DNA from 4 places in the Lentzea sp. NPDC051838 genome. Region 2 is predicted to be linked to each of the others. Evidence: riboswitches for the same ligand, from Rfam matches in the RefSeq annotation. Region 2 holds a riboswitch; each other region holds the start of a gene.
What was found. A riboswitch is a leader RNA that binds a small molecule or an ion and turns the genes downstream of it on or off. The one in region 2 is predicted to bind cobalamin.
Positions count from the first base shown of each region.

Region 1: it holds a riboswitch for cobalamin, as region 2 does, so the genes downstream of both, AB0M24_RS29560 (iron ABC transporter permease) here and AB0M24_RS22485 (CbtB-domain containing protein) in region 2, are expected to answer to the same signal.
Region 3: it holds a riboswitch for cobalamin, as region 2 does, so the genes downstream of both, AB0M24_RS02105 (prenyltransferase/squalene oxidase repeat-containing protein) here and AB0M24_RS22485 (CbtB-domain containing protein) in region 2, are expected to answer to the same signal.
Region 4: it holds a riboswitch for cobalamin, as region 2 does, so the genes downstream of both, AB0M24_RS10915 (ribonucleoside-diphosphate reductase subunit alpha) here and AB0M24_RS22485 (CbtB-domain containing protein) in region 2, are expected to answer to the same signal.

Region 1 covers NZ_JBFAYI010000016.1:129,328-134,280, forward strand. The annotation lists gene AB0M24_RS29550 (hypothetical protein) at 1-18, shown strand, start outside; gene AB0M24_RS29555 (AAA family ATPase) at 1-2,786, opposite strand, end outside; cobalamin riboswitch at 2,804-2,927, shown strand; gene AB0M24_RS29560 (iron ABC transporter permease) at 2,961-3,983, shown strand; gene AB0M24_RS29565 (ABC transporter ATP-binding protein) at 3,983-4,720, shown strand; gene AB0M24_RS29570 (ABC transporter substrate-binding protein) at 4,717-4,953, shown strand, end outside.
Region 2 covers NZ_JBFAYI010000009.1:203,288-208,240, forward strand. The annotation lists gene AB0M24_RS22465 (hypothetical protein) at 1-387, opposite strand, end outside; gene AB0M24_RS22470 (hypothetical protein) at 387-1,823, opposite strand; gene AB0M24_RS22475 (YbaB/EbfC family nucleoid-associated protein) at 1,820-2,287, opposite strand; gene AB0M24_RS22480 (CbtA family protein) at 2,348-3,100, opposite strand; gene AB0M24_RS22485 (CbtB-domain containing protein) at 3,132-3,320, opposite strand; cobalamin riboswitch at 3,353-3,544, opposite strand; gene AB0M24_RS22490 ((2Fe-2S)-binding protein) at 3,579-4,229, opposite strand; gene AB0M24_RS22495 (phosphoribosyl-ATP diphosphatase) at 4,338-4,601, shown strand; gene hisG (ATP phosphoribosyltransferase) at 4,615-4,953, shown strand, end outside.
Region 3 covers NZ_JBFAYI010000001.1:520,169-525,121, forward strand. The annotation lists gene AB0M24_RS02095 (diguanylate cyclase) at 1-835, shown strand, start outside; gene AB0M24_RS02100 (MFS transporter) at 853-2,067, shown strand; gene AB0M24_RS02105 (prenyltransferase/squalene oxidase repeat-containing protein) at 2,316-3,314, opposite strand; cobalamin riboswitch at 3,347-3,469, opposite strand; cobalamin riboswitch at 3,544-3,673, shown strand; gene AB0M24_RS02110 (hypothetical protein) at 3,757-4,953, shown strand, end outside.
Region 4 covers NZ_JBFAYI010000003.1:531,230-536,182, forward strand. The annotation lists gene AB0M24_RS10910 (ribonucleotide-diphosphate reductase subunit beta) at 1-617, opposite strand, end outside; gene AB0M24_RS10915 (ribonucleoside-diphosphate reductase subunit alpha) at 617-2,971, opposite strand; cobalamin riboswitch at 3,080-3,291, opposite strand; gene AB0M24_RS10920 (LysE/ArgO family amino acid transporter) at 3,489-4,031, opposite strand; gene AB0M24_RS10925 (LysR family transcriptional regulator ArgP) at 4,134-4,953, shown strand, end outside.

The DNA of each region.
Region 1 (4,953 bases), on a different contig from region 2:
CGTGACCTCGGCGACTGAGCGGACGCCCACACTCCGGCCAGCGCCGCCCGGCCGGACACCCCGGCCTTCGCGTAGATCCGTCCCAAGTGGACCTCGACGGTCTTGGGGCTGAGGTGCAGCCGAAGGCCGATGTCCCGGTTGGTCAGACCGTCCGCGACGAGCGCGGCGATCTCTGCCTCGCGGGCGGTCAAGTCGAAGCGGAACGTCTCGGCGCGGCGGGGGCGGCGTGCGTTCATGCGCCGCTCCTCCCGCGCCAGCTGAGGCAGGAACAGACTTGCGTCGCAACGGGTGAACAACGCTCGGGCGGCCACGAAGTGCGCACGGGCCTGCTCGATCTCCGCGCTGCCGCCGAACGCGGTGGCGGCGAGCAGGTGTGCCCGGCCTGCTTCCACGGCCACGCCGAGCCGGGTGAACGTGTCGGCGGCGGCGACCGCGAACGGTGCTGCCGCCGCCGGATCCGTTGGGAGAGTGGCGATCGCGCGGGCCAGCTGGGCCATCGCGGTGCGCAGCGGTACGTCGAGTGGGGCGGCCGCGTTCTCGGCGCGATCCGCCCATTCCGTGGCGTCGCGGCCGATCGCGACCTCGGCCTCGGCGAGCAGCTGGTAGGTCAACGGCCGGGTGAGCGGGTCCACCGCGGGCAGATCGGGTCCGCCTCCGGTGGCGAGCAACAGGTCGACGCAACCGTGCGGATCGCCGGAGTGCAGCAGGGCGTTCGCCAGCATCGCCTCGCCCTGTCCACTGCGCCAGGTGTTCGTGGCGACGGCGTGGTCGTCCAGAGCCACCGCCCGCTCGCCCAGTTTCACCGCCTCGGCAGGGTCGCCGCGCAACGCCGTGATCCAGCAGCCGAAGGTCAGCGCCATGACGCGGAGCTCGTCGCTGCCGGTCAGCTCGGCCGACTCCAGGCCGTCCTCGAAGCAGGCCGCCGCCTCCGCCAGTTCGCCGACGTAGGCGTGCACCATCCCGCGGATCGCGGTCAGCACCGCGATCGCGTGCGTCTGCCCGCTCATCCTGGCGAGCCGCAGCCCGCGGCCGACGTGCCTGCCCGCCGCCGTGAGCCGGTCGGCGGAGGCCTCCGCCCAGCCCAGCCAGAAGACCGCGTCGATGTCGCGAACCAGATCGCCGTCGGGCAGCCCGTCGACGAGTGCGGCGGCTTCGTCCAGCCGGTCCGCGCGAAGGTCGACGAGCGTCGCGACCGACAGCGCGGTGGCCAGCAGGGTGGGATCGTCGACCTCTCGTGCGGACGCGATCACCTCGGCCACCTCCTCGCGCCCCGGTTCACGCTCCCGTTCGACGCTGCGGCCCGCGAGAAGTGCGACCTGCAGCACCGCCGCCGAATGAGCATCCGTGTCCGCGATCCGCCGCCACTCGGTGCGCAACATCGCCGTGGCCTCGGGATAACGCCCAAGCAGCCGTTCCACCGTCGCGCAGAGCCGTACCGTCTGCGCCCGTGCGGCCGTCAGTTCGACTGGCAGCAACCGCAGCACCTCGTGCATCGTCTCGCTCGCCTGCCGCAGATCTCCGGTGGCTCCGAGCGCCTGGGCGAGTCGCCCGAGCAGCAGAAGTCGTTGTGGCGTGGCCGATTCCGCGTCGGGCAGCAGCCTGATGGCCGCCCGCAGGAAGTGCGCGGCCGTCGCAGGAGTGGAGTGCATCGTCGCCTCGGCCGCCTCGCCGAGCACCGCGACCGCGTCGAGGTCGCCCCGAGCGGCGGACCGCTCCACGTGCCGGGCGAACTCCGCGGCAGGCGCGCCACGACGGCGCAACGCCACCGCGGCCCTGGCGTGTGCCCGGAGCCGCCAGCCGGGACCCGCGTCCTGGTAGGCGACGCTGCGCACGAGCGGGTGGCGGTAGCGGAACCGGCCGGAGGCGTCCAGCCGCACCAGGTCCCGTTCGGCGAGCCGGTCGAGCGCGGTCAGCACCGACTCGGGTGCCAGCGCCGCGATCTCGGCGAGCGAGTCGGCGTCGAAGTCGTCGCCGACGACCGCAGCCGCGTGGGCGACGAGCTGTTCCTGCGGTGTCAACGCGGCCAGTTCGGCGGCGAGCACCGCGTGGACCGCCACCGGCAGGCCGTTCGCGTCGGCTCGCACCAACGCCTCCAGGTAGAACGGGTTTCCCGCGCCCGCCAGGTGGATCTCCTCGCGCCGGGCCCGGCTGAGCTGTACGGGGAGGAGCAGATCGGCGTCGGCCCGGTTCAGCGGCGCGAGCTCCAGCAGGTCGGCCACGCCGTCCGCGGTGGCGCGCGACAACGCGTGCCACAGTCGGGACGAGGTCTGCCGAGGCCTGCTCGCCAACGCCAGCAGTACGCGTCCGTGTGGCGGGTGCCGCAACAGGAAGTCGAGCAGTTCCACCGAACCCTCGTCCGCCCAGTGCAGGTCGTCGAGCACGAGCACCAGTCCGGACGGTTCGGCGAGCAGCTCCAGCAGTGCGCGGACGGCCCTGTGCAACCGGTACCGCTCCGCGTCGACCAGGTCCGTCGGGCCGTCCGCCGGGATCGCCGGGAAGATCGTCGCGAGCAGCCCGAGCCGTTCGGGACCCAGTACGGCCAACGCGGCCGGTTCCAGAAGGTCGTCGAGGGCGGTGACGAACACTCCGAACGGGACGTGGGACTCGAACTCCGCCGCGCGTGCGCCGCGGACCATCCAGCCCGTCGCGAGCGTCGTCAGCTCCGCCAGCAGTCTGCTCTTGCCGATCCCCGGTTCACCGGTGACCACGACGCACCGGGCGCCGTCCGCTGCCAGCATTCCGCGCAGGACGCCTGCTTCGCGTGCCCGGCCGGGTAACTCAGCCATGCGTCGGTGGACCTGCCTTCGGGTTAGCATGCGTGGGTCGTGCGTGGGGGAAGTCCGGTCGAAGTCCGGCGCTGACCCGCAACGGTAGGCCCTCCTGATGGAGGGTGAGCCCGAATACCCGCACACGGCAGACCAAACGCAACTCTCCTGCCGTGGACTGCGGGAAGGGAACCAGTGATCGGGAAGATCTGCGCGCTCGTCGGCGTGCTCGTCGTCAGCGTTGTGGCGGGCGTCTCGCTCGGCCCCGTCAGCATTCCGTTCGGGCAGACCGTCGAGCTCCTGCACGCCGCCATCACCGGCGGAGTGATCTCCGCCGCAGATGCGGGCCAGTACCACATCGTCTGGGACATCCGGCTGCCTCGCGTGCTGCTCGCCGCAGTCGTGGGCGCTGGTTTGAGCACGGTCGGTGTGGCGATCCAGGCCATGGTCCGCAACGCGCTCGCAGACCCTTATGTGCTCGGCATCTCATCCGGCGCCAGCGTCGGGGCGACGGCCGTGGCGACCCTCGGAGTGTTGTCGGGTCTGGGGGTCTACGCGTTGTCCACGGGAGCGTTCCTCACCGGGCTCGGCGCCACCGCGCTGGTCTACCTCACCGCGCGCACGAGCCGCGGGCTCACACCGTTGCGGCTGGTGCTGACCGGAACCGCGCTGGCGTACGGGTTCTCCGCGGTGGCGATGCTGCTCGTCTTCCAGGCACCGCACGGGGAGGCGGCGCGGGCGGCGATGTTCTGGTTGCTGGGCAGCCTCGGAGGCGCGACCTGGCAGCAGCTTCCGGTCGCCGGTGTCGTCACGCTGGCCGGGATCGCGTACTTGATGACCAGGGCGCGGCAGCTCAACGCATTGGCGATGGGGGACGAGACCGCGACCACACTGGGTGTCCCGGTCAACCGGTTCCGCACGCAGCTGTTCATCGTCACGGCCGGCATCACCGGTGTGCTGGTGGCGGTCAGCGGCGCGGTGGGCTTCGTCGGCCTGATGCTGCCGCACCTCACCCGCATGGTCGTGGGCGCGGACCACCGGCGCGTGCTGCCGCTCGCACCCCTTGCCGGAGCGTCGTTCCTGGTGTGGGTGGACGTGGCCGCCCGCATGCTGGCCGCGCCGGAAGAGCTCCCGCTCGGCGTCATCACGGCCGCGATCGGCGTGCCGTGCTTCATCTTGCTCATGCGCCGCAAGTCCTACGTCTTCGGAGGCCGTTGATGCGCATCGAGGTCTCCGGCGTCACCGTCTCGAACATCATCTCGGACATCTCGCTGGCTGCTCAGAACGAGGTCGTCGGCATCGTCGGCCCGAACGGCAGTGGCAAGTCCACGACGTTGCGCTGCGTCTACCGGGCTCTGAAGCCGGACTCCGGTGCCGTGCTCATCGACGGCGCCGATGTCCACAAGCGACGCGACCTGGCTCGTCATCTGGCCGCTCTGACGCAGGAGTCGCAGGTCGAGTTCGACTTCACGGTCGCCGAGGTCGTGGAGATGGGTCGCCTGCCGCACGAACGCTCCCCGCGCGACGTGGAGGTCGTGCGCGAGGCACTGGCCACAGTGGACATCTCGCACCTCGCGTCGCGCAGCTTCCTCAGCCTCTCCGGCGGCGAACGTCAACGCGTGCTCATCGCCCGTGCCATCGCCCAGGAACCGCGCGTCCTCGTGCTGGACGAGCCCACGAACCACCTCGACATCCGCCACCAGCTCGACGTGCTGGCGTTGGCGCGCGGCCTCGGCATCACGGTGCTGACCGTGCTGCACGACCTGAACCTCGCCGCGTCCTACTGCGACAGGTTGTGCGTGCTCGACGAAGGCCGCCTGGTCGCGTCCGGCACGCCCGCCGAAGTCCTGTCGCCCGAGCTGATCGCCAAGGTCTTCCACGTCACGGCACACGTCGTGCCCCACCCCACCACAGGAGTTCCCCAGCTCCTGTTCGACCAGGAGGTCACCCCTTGAGAACCGCCCTCTGCGCTCTGCTGCTCCTCGTGTCGGGCTGCGGGGCCACGGTCGCGCAGGACAAGTCGGGCACAGACCCGGTGACCGTCACGAACTGCGGTGAGCAGGTGACGTTCGACAAGGTTCCGTCCAAAGTGGTCACCAACGACACCGGCATCACCGAGCTGATGTTCGCGCTGGGGCTGAAGGACCGCATGGCCGGGTACGTCGTGTCGGGTGACGACAACTCTGTC
Region 2 (4,953 bases):
GTGACCCAGACCCTCGGGCCGCACGCTGATCTTCCCGCCGCGCAGTTCGAGCACCGCGGTGAACGTGGACGGCGCGGCCGTCAGCGCGGGGGTCACGCGCCGGACGAACGCGATGTCCTGGCAGTGCACCAGAAACCGGTCGTCGAACGACGGCACCCCGGTCGCCACCGCGCCGTCGTTGCGGTCGTCGAGCTTGTTCTCGCCGCGTGCCGTGACCCGCAGCGGCGGGCACGGCCCGATGTCCGCGCTCAGCCGTTCGAACGTGTACGTGTAGGAGTTGTCGCCGTCGGACACGCCTTCGTAGGAGTACGTCTCCTTCTCGACGCGGACGGTGAACGCGCGCCCGCCGAACGTCTCGGTGCGTTCGGCGGGCTTCGAGCCCCACATCAGATGTCGAGCTCCTGGTCGGTCTTCGACGCTTCCTGATCGGCGCCGTGCTGGTCGTACGTCACGGTCTTGTAGATGCCGTCCGCGTACCCGGCGACCTTGTTCGCGATCTTGATCGGGTCGGTGTACTCCGAGCCCTTCGGACCGCTCTGGTCGAGTCCGAGCGCCTTCTCCCCGGCCTTGAACCCGGCCTCCGACAACGCCTTGCCGAACGAGTCCGGCTTCTTCGCCGCACCCTCGACGAACGCCTTGCCGATCTTGGAACGCCCGATCACGTCCCGGATCTTCTTCAGGACGTCCATGATCTTCTGGATGATCTGACGGACCTTGTTGACCTCGCCGGTCGCTTTCGTCGTCGAGATGCCCGCCTCGACCGGGGTGGCCGCTGCCGCCGCCGCTTCCGAGGCACCGCACGTCGGCACGGCCGCGAGCTGCGCGGCGATCCAGGTGACGACCAGCCACTCGATCAGGTCGCTCAGGATGCCCTTGATGATGTCCTCGGCCACCTGCATGAACATCGAGCTGGCCTGCAGCACCGACGCGACGTGACCCGCCGTGGCCGCGGTGCCCTCGATGCCGTGGCGGAACCCGCTGAGCTTCTCCGCCGCCTTGTCCCCGGCGCCGGACTTCCAGCTCTGCAGGCCCTCGTCGAGGTGGCCGTCGAAGGTCTTCGCCAGTTCCTCGGTCTTCTTCGCGATGTCGTTGAACGCGCCCGCGGCCTTGCTGGTCGCGGCCGGGTCGCCGGTGACCAGGTCGACGGCCTGCTTGAGCGGCGCGACGACGTCCAGCAGCCAGCCGAGTCCCTTGGAGATCAGGAAGTTCAGCGGGTCGCTGATGGCTCCGGCGAGCTTCATGCCTTCCTGCATGAACCCGTTCATGTCGGACAGGACGGTGACCACGTCCTTGGCGATCGCCACGCCGTCGCCGGACTTGATGTCGTCCGCGAGCTTCGCGCTGTCCTTCATGAGCGAGTAGCTGCTGCCGCCGAACGGAACGGACTTCGCCGCCTGCTTGCCGACGTTGCTCCCGGAGAACTGGTCGGTGTAGCTGCCGACCACCGCGCCGGCGTTCGACGTCGCCTTGCCACCGCTCACCATCGGGGGCGCGCTCGCGGTGTCCATCTTGGACTGGAGCGTTCTGCCGAACGCGTCGGTGGTCACCTTTTCGTTGTCGGCGTAGGTCTGCGCGGTCGCGGTGAGGGTGGCGTCGATCTTGCCGAAGCCCTCGGTCATCTTGCCGAAATGGCCGTGCAGGTCGCCGAGCAGCGCGTCGTACTGCTGGTACATGCCGAGCAGCTGCCCGAGATAGCCCCAGCTGATCTCCGGGACGGACGCGGTGGTGGCCGCGTCGTTGAGCTTCGTGGAGCTCTCCCTGAGCGCGCCGACGTTCCTGGCGCACGCCGCGAGCTCGTCCGGGTGCACGATGAAGTCGGTCACCAGCGGTCGTCCTTGCGGAAGATCGTGCCGGTGTCCTCGTCGTCGTCCACCGGCGGCCGCGGGCGAGCGGGACGCTCGGCGGGCCGGCCGAAGATCTCCTGCTGCGTCTTCATGACGCGCTCGGCGATCGGGATCTCGGTGCCGACGTGGCTCTGCACGATCTCGGCCTGCTGCCGCGCGGCGGCCGCGACGGCCTGCTGCAGCGTGGCCATGACGGCTTGGGAGAGCTGGGCGCCGCTGAGCTTCCTGGCGTCGTCGGTGAACCGGATTTCCTTGATGGAACCGGACAAACCCGCCACGACCGTCACGGAACGGTCGGGGGACTGGACGCTCGCCTCGACACCTCTGAGCTCGGTGCCCATCGACTCGTAACCGGCGGCTCTGGCATCGGCCGCGCGGTTGGCCTGCTCGAAGAACTCGAGCTTCTGACGCATCTGTTCCAGCAACTCAGCGCTGTCAGGCATGCACCGAACGTACCAACGTCGGCTGGGCGGGGTGGCCGAGGGTGCGGCCACCCCACTCCATCAGGCGATAGCGGTCTTCTCGGAGACCTTGGTCTTGCGCGCGGCCGGGTCGATCAGCAGGCCGAACACGACGCCGAGTCCGACGTAGAGCGTAGCGAGCTGGGCGAGCGAGCTGAGGCGGAACTGCCACAGCACCGTCACCGGCATGTCCGCGGGAATCGTGTCCGGCGGCGCGGGGAACGCCACCAGCACCACCGCGACGGCCGCGACCACCGCGAGCAGCACCGCGGTGACCCTGATCGGCTGCGACTGGGCCTTGAGCTGCTCGGCCAGCCAGCTCGCACCCCACACGACCACCAGCCCGGCCACGACCACGCCGAGGTAGAGCGCGGTCCGGTAGTTCACCGTCTCCGGGTCGCCGACGGCGGGCGGGTTGGCCGGGTACTTGATCCACGGCAGCAGCGCCACGGCACCGAACACCGCGGCACCGAACGTGAAGCTGCGGCTGAACGGCGTGCGGTCGACGAACCACCGCTTGGACAGCGCGTAGGCCGTGGCGAACACGAGCCCGACCGCGATGCCGACGATGATCACGCCGAGCATGCCGCCGACCACCTGCGCGCCGCGGCTGACCAGCTCTTCCTCGCCGCCGTGCGAGTGGCCTTCACCGGCCGGCTCCCGAGCCTCCTCGACCGCGAGCGCGGCCCGGATCGGGATCTCGGTCACCAGCAGCTGCACCAGCGCGGACGCGACGCCGGCGATGGCACCGGCTCCGATTCCGCGCAGCGCAAGAGACTTGTACGTCGTCGTCATGACTTTCCCTGCCTGGGATCGGGGGATGGATCTAGTGGCAGGGGACGCCGAGCGCGTGCCGGCCGTCGTGGAAGAACTCGTGCAGCATCTCGGAACCCGCGCCGAGCGCGAGACCGTTCTCCTGCAGGACCAGGTACGTGACGATCAGGCCGAGCAGAGCAACGGCGAAGGCCCATTTGGGCACGCGGACGGCGGACAGATGTGCTGCGGGGCTCGTCATGACGGGCTCCTCCATACCTCGTGGAAGGTCAACTCTCCTTGCGGCGCCGCAGCCGGTCTCCTGACTCCCGGATCAACGCTGTCCCCGCGTCTTCCCAGCCCTTGTGAGAGGACCAGTGACGTTCTCGGCGGGGATAACTTCCCGGTCACAGTGGCGAGGACCGCGCCGGATTCTCACCGGCTTCCCGTCACTGCGGCGCGTGCACCGTAAGTTGAGTTGCCGGTTAAGCACAACCGGCCATAAGAGTTGTTGCGTTCCTCACTTCACGAGTGGACAGTCGCCGCACTTCCCACCAGCGGCTACCCGGTAGTAAAGACAACAGCTGCGCCGCAGGAACCCGAGCTCGCCGGGGATGCTCAGAAATTCCCCCGCCTGTTCGAACGGCGGCGCGCTCATCAGCCGGGCGCCGCGCAGTTCCGCTTCCTCGGCCGTGAGCATGCGTGCGCGGACAACCATTTTGAGCGCGCCCGCGATGTTCGACATCGCGTTGCCCCACAACAATCCGCTCGCCACCGGCGTGACGCGCTGGATCGCCTCCACCACGGGTTCGAGGGCCTCCGCGGCGCTCGGCCCTCGTTGCGGCTGGTCGATGCGCACGCTCAGGCCGTTCGTCGGATGGTGTTGCCACCAAAGGTTTTCCGGCCGGATGTCGATCGGGATGTCCGCCGCCGTGAGCGGGCTCAGCAGCCGTGCGGTGTAGCTGAGGAAGAACAGGCTCGCCGCGACGCGTGGTTCTTCCGCTTTGTACCGGGTCGCGATGGCGTCGATCGTGTTTTCGAGCGCGGGGCCTTCGAGAAGTGCCGTTCCGGGCAGCCAGGTTTCGTCCGGACGGCCCACGTCGAGCGCGAAGAACGGGTTGATGCCGCGCACCCGGCGCAACGCTTCGAGAACCTCCGCGAACTCAGACACAAGAATTCACCGTACCGGGTGTCCATGCAGGACAGATCACGTCCGAGTCGTGGGACAGATGTGACCGCGGTGTGGACCGGGGTGCGCGGGATGGGAGGATGTGGAGCCGTGAAGACCTTCGACTCCCTGTTCGCCGAACTGACCGAACGAGCCGCCACCAAGCCGGAGGGATCCGGCACCGTCGCAGCGCTCGAGGCCGGCGTCCATGCGCAGGGCAAGAAGGTCCTGGAGGAGGCGGGCGAGGTCTGGATCGCCGCCGAGTACGAGTCCGACGAGAAGCTCGCCGAAGAGATCTCGCAGCTGCTGTACCGCCTCCAGGTGATCATGCTGGGCCGCGGCCTCACCCTCGAAGACGTTTACAAGTACCTCTGACGGAGACTTCCACATGCTGCGCGTAGCAGTCCCGAACAAGGGCGCGCTCGCCGAACGCGCCTCCGCCATGCTGACCGAAGCGGGCTACCGGCAGCGGCACGAGCCGCGCGACCTCACCGTGCTCGACCCGAACAACGACGTCGAGTTCTTCTTCCTGCGTCCCAAGGACATCGCGATCTACGTGGCGTCCGGTGACCTCGACCTCGGCATCACCGGCCGCGACCTAGCCGCCGACTCGGGCGCCGACGACAACGGCTCGTCCGTCGAGGAGCTGCTCGCCCTGGGCTTCGGCTCGTCGACGTTCCGCTACGCCGGTCCTCGCGGTACCGACTGGCAGGTCTCGGACCTCGAG
Region 3 (4,953 bases), on a different contig from region 2:
GCAGGACGACCAGGAGACCGCGCTGACGCTGGGCTCCGAGAGCCTGCTGATCGGCCGCCGGATCGGCGACCACGACCTGGTGGCCCAGGCGCTCAACATCGTCGGCCTGGTCGCCCGGCAGAGCGGTGACCTGGACCAGGCCCGCGCGTGCTTCGGCGAGTGCGTCGAGATCGAGCAGGCGCACGGAAAACGCGCCAACGTGCTGGCCGCGGCGCGCGGCAACCTGTCGATCATCGCTCGCTTCGAGGGCGACCTGCACACCGCGCGCGACCTGATGCGGCACAACATCGAGGCGGACCGCGTGGTCGGCAACCTCCGCACGTTGTCACTGGACCTCGTCGGTCTCGGCGACGTGTGCGTGGACCTCGGCGACGCCGCGGCCGCTCGCCCGCTGCTAGTCGAAGCCGTCGAGATCAGCAGGCGGATCGGCGACATGGGCGGCGAGGCGTACGGCTTCCACATCCTCGGCCGGCTCACCAGGCTGGAAGGCGACCCGGTCGAGGCCTACCGCCTCTACACCTCGGCCATCCACTTCCACCACGGGTTCGGCGACCGGTTCGCGGTCCTCTACACCCTCAGCTCGCTCGTCGACCTGCTCAGCACGGTGGACCCGGCGTCGGCCGCCAGGATGCTCGGCGCCGTCGAGGTGATCCGCGAGCAGGACGGCCTGCCGATGACGAAACATCAGCGCGCCGTGCGGGACGGCACCCTGGTCCGGATCCGCAGCACGCTGACCGATGCCGAGGTGGACGCCGCGATGGCCGCCGGAACCGCGATGGATCTCGACGCTCTGGTGGCCCTCGCCTTCGAAGTGGACCCGGCCTCGTTCGCCTAGACACTTAGGCTGCCGGAGTGGAGACCGACTTCAGCCGTTATCTGACGGCACGGGTGCTGTCGGTGACGGGCGCGGTGGTGGCGGCCGTCGCGATGCCGGTTCTCGTCTACCAGCTCACCGGGTCCGCGGGCTGGACGTCGGCGGTCACGGTGGCGGAAGCGTTGCCGTACCTGGTGTTCGGGCTGCTGGCCGGAGCGCTCGCGGATCGCCTGGATCGCCGGAAGATGATGGTGGCGCTGGACTTCACGGTCGCCGCCGTGCTGCTCAGCATCCCGCTGGCGTGGCTCGCGGGTGCGCTCACCGCTCCGCACGTCGTCGCGGTGGCGTTCGCTACGCAGACGGCGTTCGTGTTCTTCGACGCCGCGAACTTCGGTGCTTTGCCTGCCCTGGTGGGCAAAGAACGGCTCACTGCCGCCTACTCGACCCTCTACGGCCGCACGACCGTGGTGGAACTGGTCGTTCCCGGACTCACAGGTCTGTTGGTAGCGGTTGTCGCACCGGCGGCTCTGATGGCGGTGAACGCGCTGACGGCGGTCGGTTCGGCGGTGTTGTTGCGCGGTATCGCCGGCAGCATGGCGAACCCGCGTCCGGTGCAGGGGGCCGGTGAGATCGTCACCGATGTGCGGGAAGGGCTGCGGTTCCTGTGGCAGCAGCCGATCGTCCGCACGCTCACTTTGATCGGCGCGCTGCACTCGGTCGCGACGGGTGCCTGGATGGCGGTGCTGGTGCCGTTCGCCGACCGCGTGCTCGGGGTGGCGCCGAGCGGGGACGTGCGGCTGGCGGCCGTGTTCACCTGCTGGGGTGTGGGCGCGATCATCGCCAGCCGAGTGCTGCCGCGGCTGACCGAGCGCTGGGGTGGTGCGCGGCTGGCACTGGCCGCGTTGCCGTTGTCCTTGCTGGGCGGTGTGTTCGTGCTCGTGAGCGGACATTGGCTGATCACGTGCGTGGCGGTGGTGTACTGGGGCGCCGCGAACTCCACGGTGGTCATCAACGGGATCACCTACCGCCAGCAGGTGTGCCCGGAGGACATGCAGTCGCGGGTGAACACCACGGCCAGGATGGTGGCGTGGGGTCTCGGGCAGCCGCTCGGCGCGGCACTCGCCGGGGCCGTGGCGGTGGCGGCGGGTGATCCGCGGGCGGGACTCGCGGCCGGGGTGGTGGCGTTGCTCGTGGGTGTGCTGCTGGCTTGGGTGACGCCAGTCCTGCGGCATGCTTCGCTGCACGCGGGCTGATCGAGGTGGCGCCGGTCGTGCGGCGTGCTTCGCAGCACGCCGCTTGACCGTGGTGACACCGGTCTTGCGGCGTGCTTCGCAGCATGCCGCTTGATCGTGGTGGCGCCGGTCTTGCGGCGTGCTTCGCAGCATGCCGCCTGACCGAAGCGCCGCCAGTCGTGCGGCGTGCTTCCCGGCATGCCGCCTGACTGAGGTGGCGCCGGTCGTGCGGCGTGCCTCCCAGCACGCCGCCTGACCGAACCCCCGCGTCAGCAGGCGAGCGTCGGAGCGGCCGGGTTGCCGCCGCCGTCGAGGTTCGCGAGCTTGACCCCGGTGAGGCCGAGAATCGCCTGCGCCGTTGCGCGAGGCGCGGTGTTCGGGTTGAAACCCGTTGCGTCGTAAGCGATCGCGCCCCGATCCGCTGCTGCACCCGAACAGCCGACGGCGAGCGACTTGAGGAACTGCCGAGCCTTCACCGTGGCCGCCGGGCGGTGGCCTGCCAGGGCTTCCGCGGCCAGGCCGGTGCTGTTGGCGTTGGACGCGTTGGTGCCGACGGAGAATCCGCCGTCGGTGTTCTGCTGCGAGGCCAGCCACGTGGTGCCCTCGGCGGCATTCGCGTTGTCACCGTTGGCGCGCAACGCCTGCACGACCATCGCGGTCGAGTCGACGTCGCTCACGCACGGCGTCTGCCCGAAGTTCAGCGGGAAACCGCCGTCGGGGCACTGGGTTCCGGCGAGGAACGACACGGACGACGCCGGTGCACCGCCGGAAGTCCGGTCCAGCGCCAGAAGTGCGAGCGACTGCGTGAAGGCGTTGGAGAAGTCACCGAAGTCCGAACGGTCGGAGAACCGGCCGGACGGCGCGAGCAGACCCCGCAGACCGGCTTCCAGGTTCACGCCGCCGAACGAGGCGCCGTTCTTGTGCCGCACCTGAGCGGCGAGCAGGAGCTTGGCGTGCGCGCCGGCGTACGCCTCGGTGCCGGAACCGACGTAGCCGGTGGTGATCTCCGGCTTGGCCAGCCAGGTGATCGCCTTCTCGGCGTTGGTGTCCGAGGAGCGGGCGGCGGCGAACGCGAAGATCGCGTCGATCGTCAGGCCCTGGTCGGGGAACTTCTGGCCGCCGAAGTCGGCCTCGAACCGCTCGCCGTCGACGAGCTGGCGGGCGAGCCAGCCCGATGCCGCGTCGGCCTTGTCGGTGGTCGCGGCTACCGCTGGAGCGGCCGTGGCCACGCTGAGAGCCACGACAGCGGCGAACACAAGACGTCTCATGAAAACCCTTTCCCGCACTTCCACGACAGGAGTTGGTGAACACCGCGCGGTGCGGGTGACCGGGCTCGCCCCGAGGGGCACACCGTTGCGGGACAGCGCCGGATTCCCACCGGCTTCCCCCACGTCCGCGCTGAACGTCGATCAGGTTCTCATGGTGCGCGAGCCGGTGTTGCCGATACCGTGAAGCGGCGGTGTGACGCTCGCCTCCGGTTTGCGGGTGTTAACCTCCGCCGGGCAAGGACAACTCAACACCTCCGCTCGTGATGGGGAAGCCGGTCGAACTCCGGCACTGTCGCGCAACCGTGGGCCGCTCCCAGAAGCGGCGAGTCGGAATACCGGTCGAGCGGAGCAGAACAAGTCCAACCGCTGTCGCGAGAAGCAGGGGTGGCCTCCGGAGCTTCACGCGCCAGGCCCCTCCTTCATGCAGCTGGGGAGGGGGAGCATGAACCGGCGCAGGTCCTCGGCCGTGCTGGCGTTGGTCGCCGGTGCGGGCCTCGTCGCCGCACTGGCCGGCGGTGCCGCTGCGGCCGAACACCAGTCCGCACACGCCAGCTCTGTCTGGCTCTCCCGTCAGCTGCGCCCCGACGGCACGCTGGAGAACCCGCTCGGCGGCCTCCCGGACCACGGCCTGATGATCGACGTGATCTTCGCGCTGCACGCGTCCGGTGACGGTGCGCTGGCCAAGCCCGTCGTCGACTTCCTCGACGACCAGGGCCACGCCACCGACTACTACACGTGGGACGGGCTGGCTCCCGGCCAGGGCTACGACCAGATCATCGTCGGTGGCGCGGTCGCGAAGACGTTGCTGGCAGCCCAGGTCGCAGGCCGTGATCCGCGCGACTTCGACGGCCACGACCTGGTCGCCGAGGTCAAGGGCGCGATCCGCCGGTCCGGCGTCGACGCCGGCCGCGTCTCCGACTACTCGAAGAACCCCGAGTGGTCCGACATGGTGCCCAACAACGCCAACATGTTCGGCCAGGCTCTCGCGGTGATCGGCCTCGCGGTGGCGGGGGAGAACGACCAGCTCGCCATCGACAAGATGGTGACGCAGCAGTGTTCCGAGGGCTACTTCAGGGCTTTCTTCGGTCAGGTGGAAGGACCTGATGGACCGCGGGTCTCCTCGTGCGACGAGGGCAAGGCAGCGGGCGCGTCGTCCCCGGACGGTGACACGTCAGGCCTCGCGCTGTCGGCGATGCTCGCGGCTCGCAAGGCCGGTGCGCCCGGCCTCGACGCGACCATCGCGAAAACCGTGGCGTGGTTGAAGGCCAACCAGACCGCGGGTGGTGGCTGGGGCGGTGGTGTAGGTACCGAGGCGCCGAACACCAACAGCACGGGCTTGATCACGCAGGCACTCGCCGACGCGGGCGGAGCGGGCACCGAGGTGGCCAGGGGTGCCGCGTTCCTGAAGTCCGCACAGGCCAAAGAATCCGACGCGGGCAACGCGCTCGCGAGTCACCTCGGCGCCATCGCCTACAACCCGGCCGCCTACGAGGCGGCACGCACGGGCGGAATCGCCGGCATCGACACGTGGATCAGGGCGAGCGCACAGGCTTCGCTCGGGTTGTCGCAGGTGGGTTTCTACGCCCTCGCCAAAGGCACTGTGCCTGAGCCGATCACGACCACCACGCATCCCACGACC
Region 4 (4,953 bases), on a different contig from region 2:
CGCCCCATCGACAGGATCTGCGCGAAGCCCGTGTAGAACCACATGCCCTCGAAGACCACGTAGAACGCCACGAGGTCCTTGAGGAACGCCTGGTCGTTCTCCGGCGTACCGGTCTTGAACTCCGGGTCCTCCAGGTGCTGCGTGAACTGCAGCGCCCACGCCGCCTTGTCCGTGATGGACGGGATCTCCCGGTACATGTTGAACAGCTCGCCGTCGTCCAGGCCGAGCGACTCGCAGATGTACTGGAACGTGTGCGTGTGCACGGCCTCCTCGAAGGCCTGGCGCAGCAGGTACTGGCGGCACTCTGGGTTGGTGAGGTGCCGGTACACCGCGAGCACGATGTTGTTGGCCACCAACGACTCCGACGTCGCGAAGAAGCCGAGGTTGCGCTTGATCATGCGGCGCTCCTCCTCGGTCAGCCCGTCCTTGGACTTCCAGAGGCTGATGTCCGCCTGCATCGAGACCTCGGTCGGCATCCAGTGGTTGTTGCAGCCGTTGAGGTACTTCTCCCACGCCCAGTGGTACTTGAGCGGCAGCAGCTGGTTGACGTCGGCGCGACAGTTGATCATCGCCTTGTCGTCGACGGACATGCGTGCCGCGCCTGCTTCGATACTCATTACTGGCAAGCCTCACAGTCGGGGTCGGTGATGGAGCAGGACGGGTCGACGGCCACGGGGGAGACGGCGTTGAGCTTGCCGTCCGTGCCCTGCAACGTGGACTTCTCCACGTGCGTGGCCGACTGCGTCCGCAAGTAGTAGGTGGTCTTCAGCCCGCGCAGCCACGCCAGCTGGTACAGCTCGTCGAGCTTGCGGCCACTCGGCGCGGCCAGGTAGAGGTTCAGCGACTGCGCCTGGTCGATCCACTTCTGCCTGCGCGAACCCGCCTCGATCAGCCACGAGCTGTCGACCTCGAACGCCGTGGCGTACAAGGCCTTCAGGTACGGCGGCACCCTGTCGATCGCGCCGAGGCTGCCGTCGTGCAGCTTCAGGTCCGAGATCATCCGCTCGTCCCACAGCTTGCGCTGCTTCAACGCCCGCACCAGGTCCGGGTTGATCACGGTGAAGTCGCCGGACATGTTCGACTTCACGTACAGGTTGCGGTACAGCGGCTCGATCGACTGGTTCACACCGGTGATGTTGGCGATGGTCGCGGTCGGCGCGATGGCCATGACGTTCGAGTTCCGCATGCCCTTGCGCGCTTTCTCGCGGACCGTCGCCCAGTCCATCGTGGACTCGCGGTCCTGCTCCAGCTCGGCCTCGCCGCGGTTCCGCGCGAGGATCCCGATGGAGTCGATCGGCAGGATGCCCTGGCTCCACAGGGATCCCTCGAACGACTGGTACGCGCCACGTTCCTGCGCGAGCTCGGCACTGGCCGTGATCGCGTAGTAGCTGATCTCCTCCATGCTGCGGTCCGCGAACTCGACGGCTTCCTTGCTGGCCATCGGCGTGCCGAGCGTGAACAGGGCGTCCTGGAACCCCATCAGCCCCAGCCCGACCGGCCGGTGCTTGAGGTTGGAGTTCCTGGCTTCCGGGATCGTGTAGTAGTTCACGTCGATGACGTTGTCGAGCATGCGAACCGCCGTGCGCACGGTCTTCTCGAGCCGCGCGTGGTCGATGCCGTCTTCGGTCACGTGCTGCGCGAGGTTGACACTGCCGAGGTTGCACACCGCGACCTCGTCGACCGTCGTGTTGAGCGTGATCTCGGTGCAGAGGTTGCTGGAGTGCACGACCCCGCTGTGCTGCTGCGGCGAGCGCAGGTTGCACGGGTCCTTGAACGTGATCCACGGATGCCCGGTCTCGAACAGCATCGTGAGCATCCGCCGCCACAGGTCGACGGCCGGGAGCTGCTTGAAGACCTTGATCTCGCCGTTGGCGGCCTTCTCCTCGTACGCCCGGTACCTCGCGGCGAACTCGTCACCGAACGCGTCGTGCAGATCCGGCACCTCGTCCGGCGAGAACAGCGTCCACTGCCCGTTGGCGCGGACCCGGCGCAGGAACTCGTCCGGTACCCAGTTCGCGGTGTTCATGTCGTGGGTGCGGCGCCGCTCGTCGCCGGTGTTCTTGCGCAGGTCGAGGAACTCCTCGACGTCGATGTGCCAGGTCTCCAGGTAGGCGCAGACAGCGCCCTTCCGTTTTCCTCCCTGATTTACAGCTACTGCCGTGTCGTTGGCGATCTTGAGGAACGGCACGACGCCCTGCGACTTGCCGTTGGTTCCCTTGATGTGCGCGCCGATGCCGCGCACCGGTGTCCAGTCGTTGCCGAGCCCGCCGGCGAACTTCGAGAGCAGCGCGTTGTTGCTGATGCCGTGGAAGATGCCGGCGAGATCGTCGTCCACTGTGGTCAGGAAGCACGACGAGAGCTGCGGGCGGGTGGTGCCCGAGTTGAACAGGGTCGGGGTCGAGCACATGAAGTCGAACGACGAGAGCAGCTCGTAGAACTCGACGGCGCGGGCGTCGCGGTCGTCCTCCTCCAGCGCGAGCCCCATGGCGACGCGCATGAAGAACGCCTGCGGCAGCTCGTAGCGGCGGCCGTCGTGGTGCAGGAAGTAGCGGTCGTACAGGGTCTGCATGCCCAGGAACTGGAAGTTCAGGTCGCGCTCTGCCCGCAGCGCGCTTCCCAGCCGGACCAGGTCGAAGGAGGCGAGGCGCGGGTCGAGCTGGCCGAACTCGATGCCGTACGCGACGAACGAGGCGAAGTACGACGGGTAGCGCTCGGTCATCTCCGCGTGCGACAACGGGATTCCGCAGGCCTCGGCGCGGAGTTTGTCGAGCAGCAGGCGGGCGCTGACGTACGAGTAGTCGGGGTCGACCTCGACCATCGTGCGCGCGGCCATGATCGGCGCGAGGGCCAGCTCGGCGTCGGTGATGCCGGCGTAGAGATTTCGCTTGGTCTCGGCCAGAACCGCCTCGGCCGACGCGTTGGGCAGGTCGGCGCAGGCCTCGTTGATGACCACTGACAGGCGGTCGGGCACGCTCTCTCCTCGCGAGCTAAGCCCGAGGAGATGCGCGGCGCACGCCAGCAGGACACGCCGCTGGTGCACACAGCCGCCCTCCCTCGGGGCACCGTGTCGTGCGCGCAGGCTTGCGCGCACACCAGTGGCAGGTCTTCGGACTCGTGGGCGCACTTCCAACGCCTACCGGCCGTCGCTTCCCAGGCCTCACGACCCAGTGCTCAGTTGACGGCTTTCGTTCCCACTCACCGCTGCGGGGCAGTCCTGGTTTTTCACCAGGTTCCCTCTTGCCTCACCGGCCCGTTGCTCCGAGTCGGTGAACCACCAGCGCGGCAGATACTACATGTAGGGGTGGGGTCTGGATCACCACCCAACATGGGCGTGTCGTGGGTTAAGGTCGGAAACGTGGGTGATCATCGGCCGAAAGTCCTCGCAGGTGCTCTCGTCAGTGCGGGGCTGGCTTCGGCGTCGCTCGCGGTCGGTGCCGCGGCGCCCGTGACGAGCGGGGTGCTGGCCGTGTCGGCGGTGCTGGTGATGATCACCACCCGGCGATCAGGGTCACGCCGAGACTGATCATCACGGCCGCGATCACACCGTCCAGGACGCGCCACGCACGGGGCTTCGCGAACAGCGGGCTGAGGATTCGCGCGCCGAAGCCGAGTGCGAGGAACCAGACGACGCTGGCCGTGACCGCGCCGACGCCGAACAGCCAGCGCCCGGCCGCGATCGAACCCAGCAGCAGGACCGTGTCGAGGTAGACGTGCGGGTTGAGCCACGTCAGCGCGAGCGCGGTGAGCACGGGCCTGGCGCTGTCGCCGCCGGCCTGCATCGACTGCGGGCGGAAGGCGCGGCGCGCTGCCAGAAACCCGTATCCCAGCAGGAAAAGCCCGCCAACGATCGCGGCGGCGGTGATGGCCTGCGGGAACATCTTGACGATCGCGCCGAACCCTGCGACGCCCACCGCGACCAGGATCGCGTCCGAGATGATGCAGACGGCGACGACACCGGCCACGGCCTGGCGTCGAAGTCCTTGGCGCAGCACGAAAGCGTTCTGCGCGCCGATCGCGACGATCAGGGTCATCGTGGTGCCGAAGCCGAGCAGCAGGTCAGTCACCCCACCGACGGTATTTACGCGGTCTTGATGAGACCAGCTAAAGATTCTTACGTATCATTAGCAGCCGTGATGGATCTGGACCTGGTGCGCACGTTGCTCGCGGTCGTCGACGCGGGCACGTTCGACGCGGCTGCCGCGAACCTGCACGTCACGCCTTCCGCTGTCTCACAACGGATCAAGGCTCTGGAGCAGCGAACCGGTCGCGTGCTGCTGGTGCGGGCACGGCCGACCAGGCTGACCCCGTCCGGCGAGGTGCTGGTCCGCTACGGTCGGCAACTGCTCGCTCTGGATCAGGACCTCGACGCTGCTTTGGGCGAGGACGCCGTCGTCAGGGTTCCGATCGCGGTCAACGCCGACTCGCTCGCCACGTGGTTCCTGCCCGCGCTGCAACGGGTTTCACCGGACCTCAAGATCTCGTTCGACCTCCACCGCGAGGACCAGGACCACACGACGGCGTTGCTGAGACAAGGTCTCGTGATGGCCGCGGTGACGTCCTCGCGCGAACCCGTCGCGGGTTGCTCGGTGCGCAAGCTGGGCAGCATCCGTTACGCGGCAATGGCCACCGAGTCCTTTGTGGAGCGCTATGCGCAAGGTGGGCTCAAGTCCTGGCTACCTCAAGCGCCAGTGGTGGTGTTCGACCGCAACGACGACCTGCAGGACCGGTTCGTGCGCACGCTGACCCGTGGCCGTGGCGCGTCCGAGCACCGTCACTACGTGCCTTCCTCCGAGGTCTACGTGCGCACGATCGTGGCCGGTCTCGGCTGGGGAATGGTTCCGCCGCAACAACTCCAGGAAGGTCTTGTCGACCTCGCACCTGGCAGGACCGTCGACATCCCGCTGTACTGGCAGCAGTGGAAGCTCGACTCGCCCGCGCTCACCGCTGTCGCCG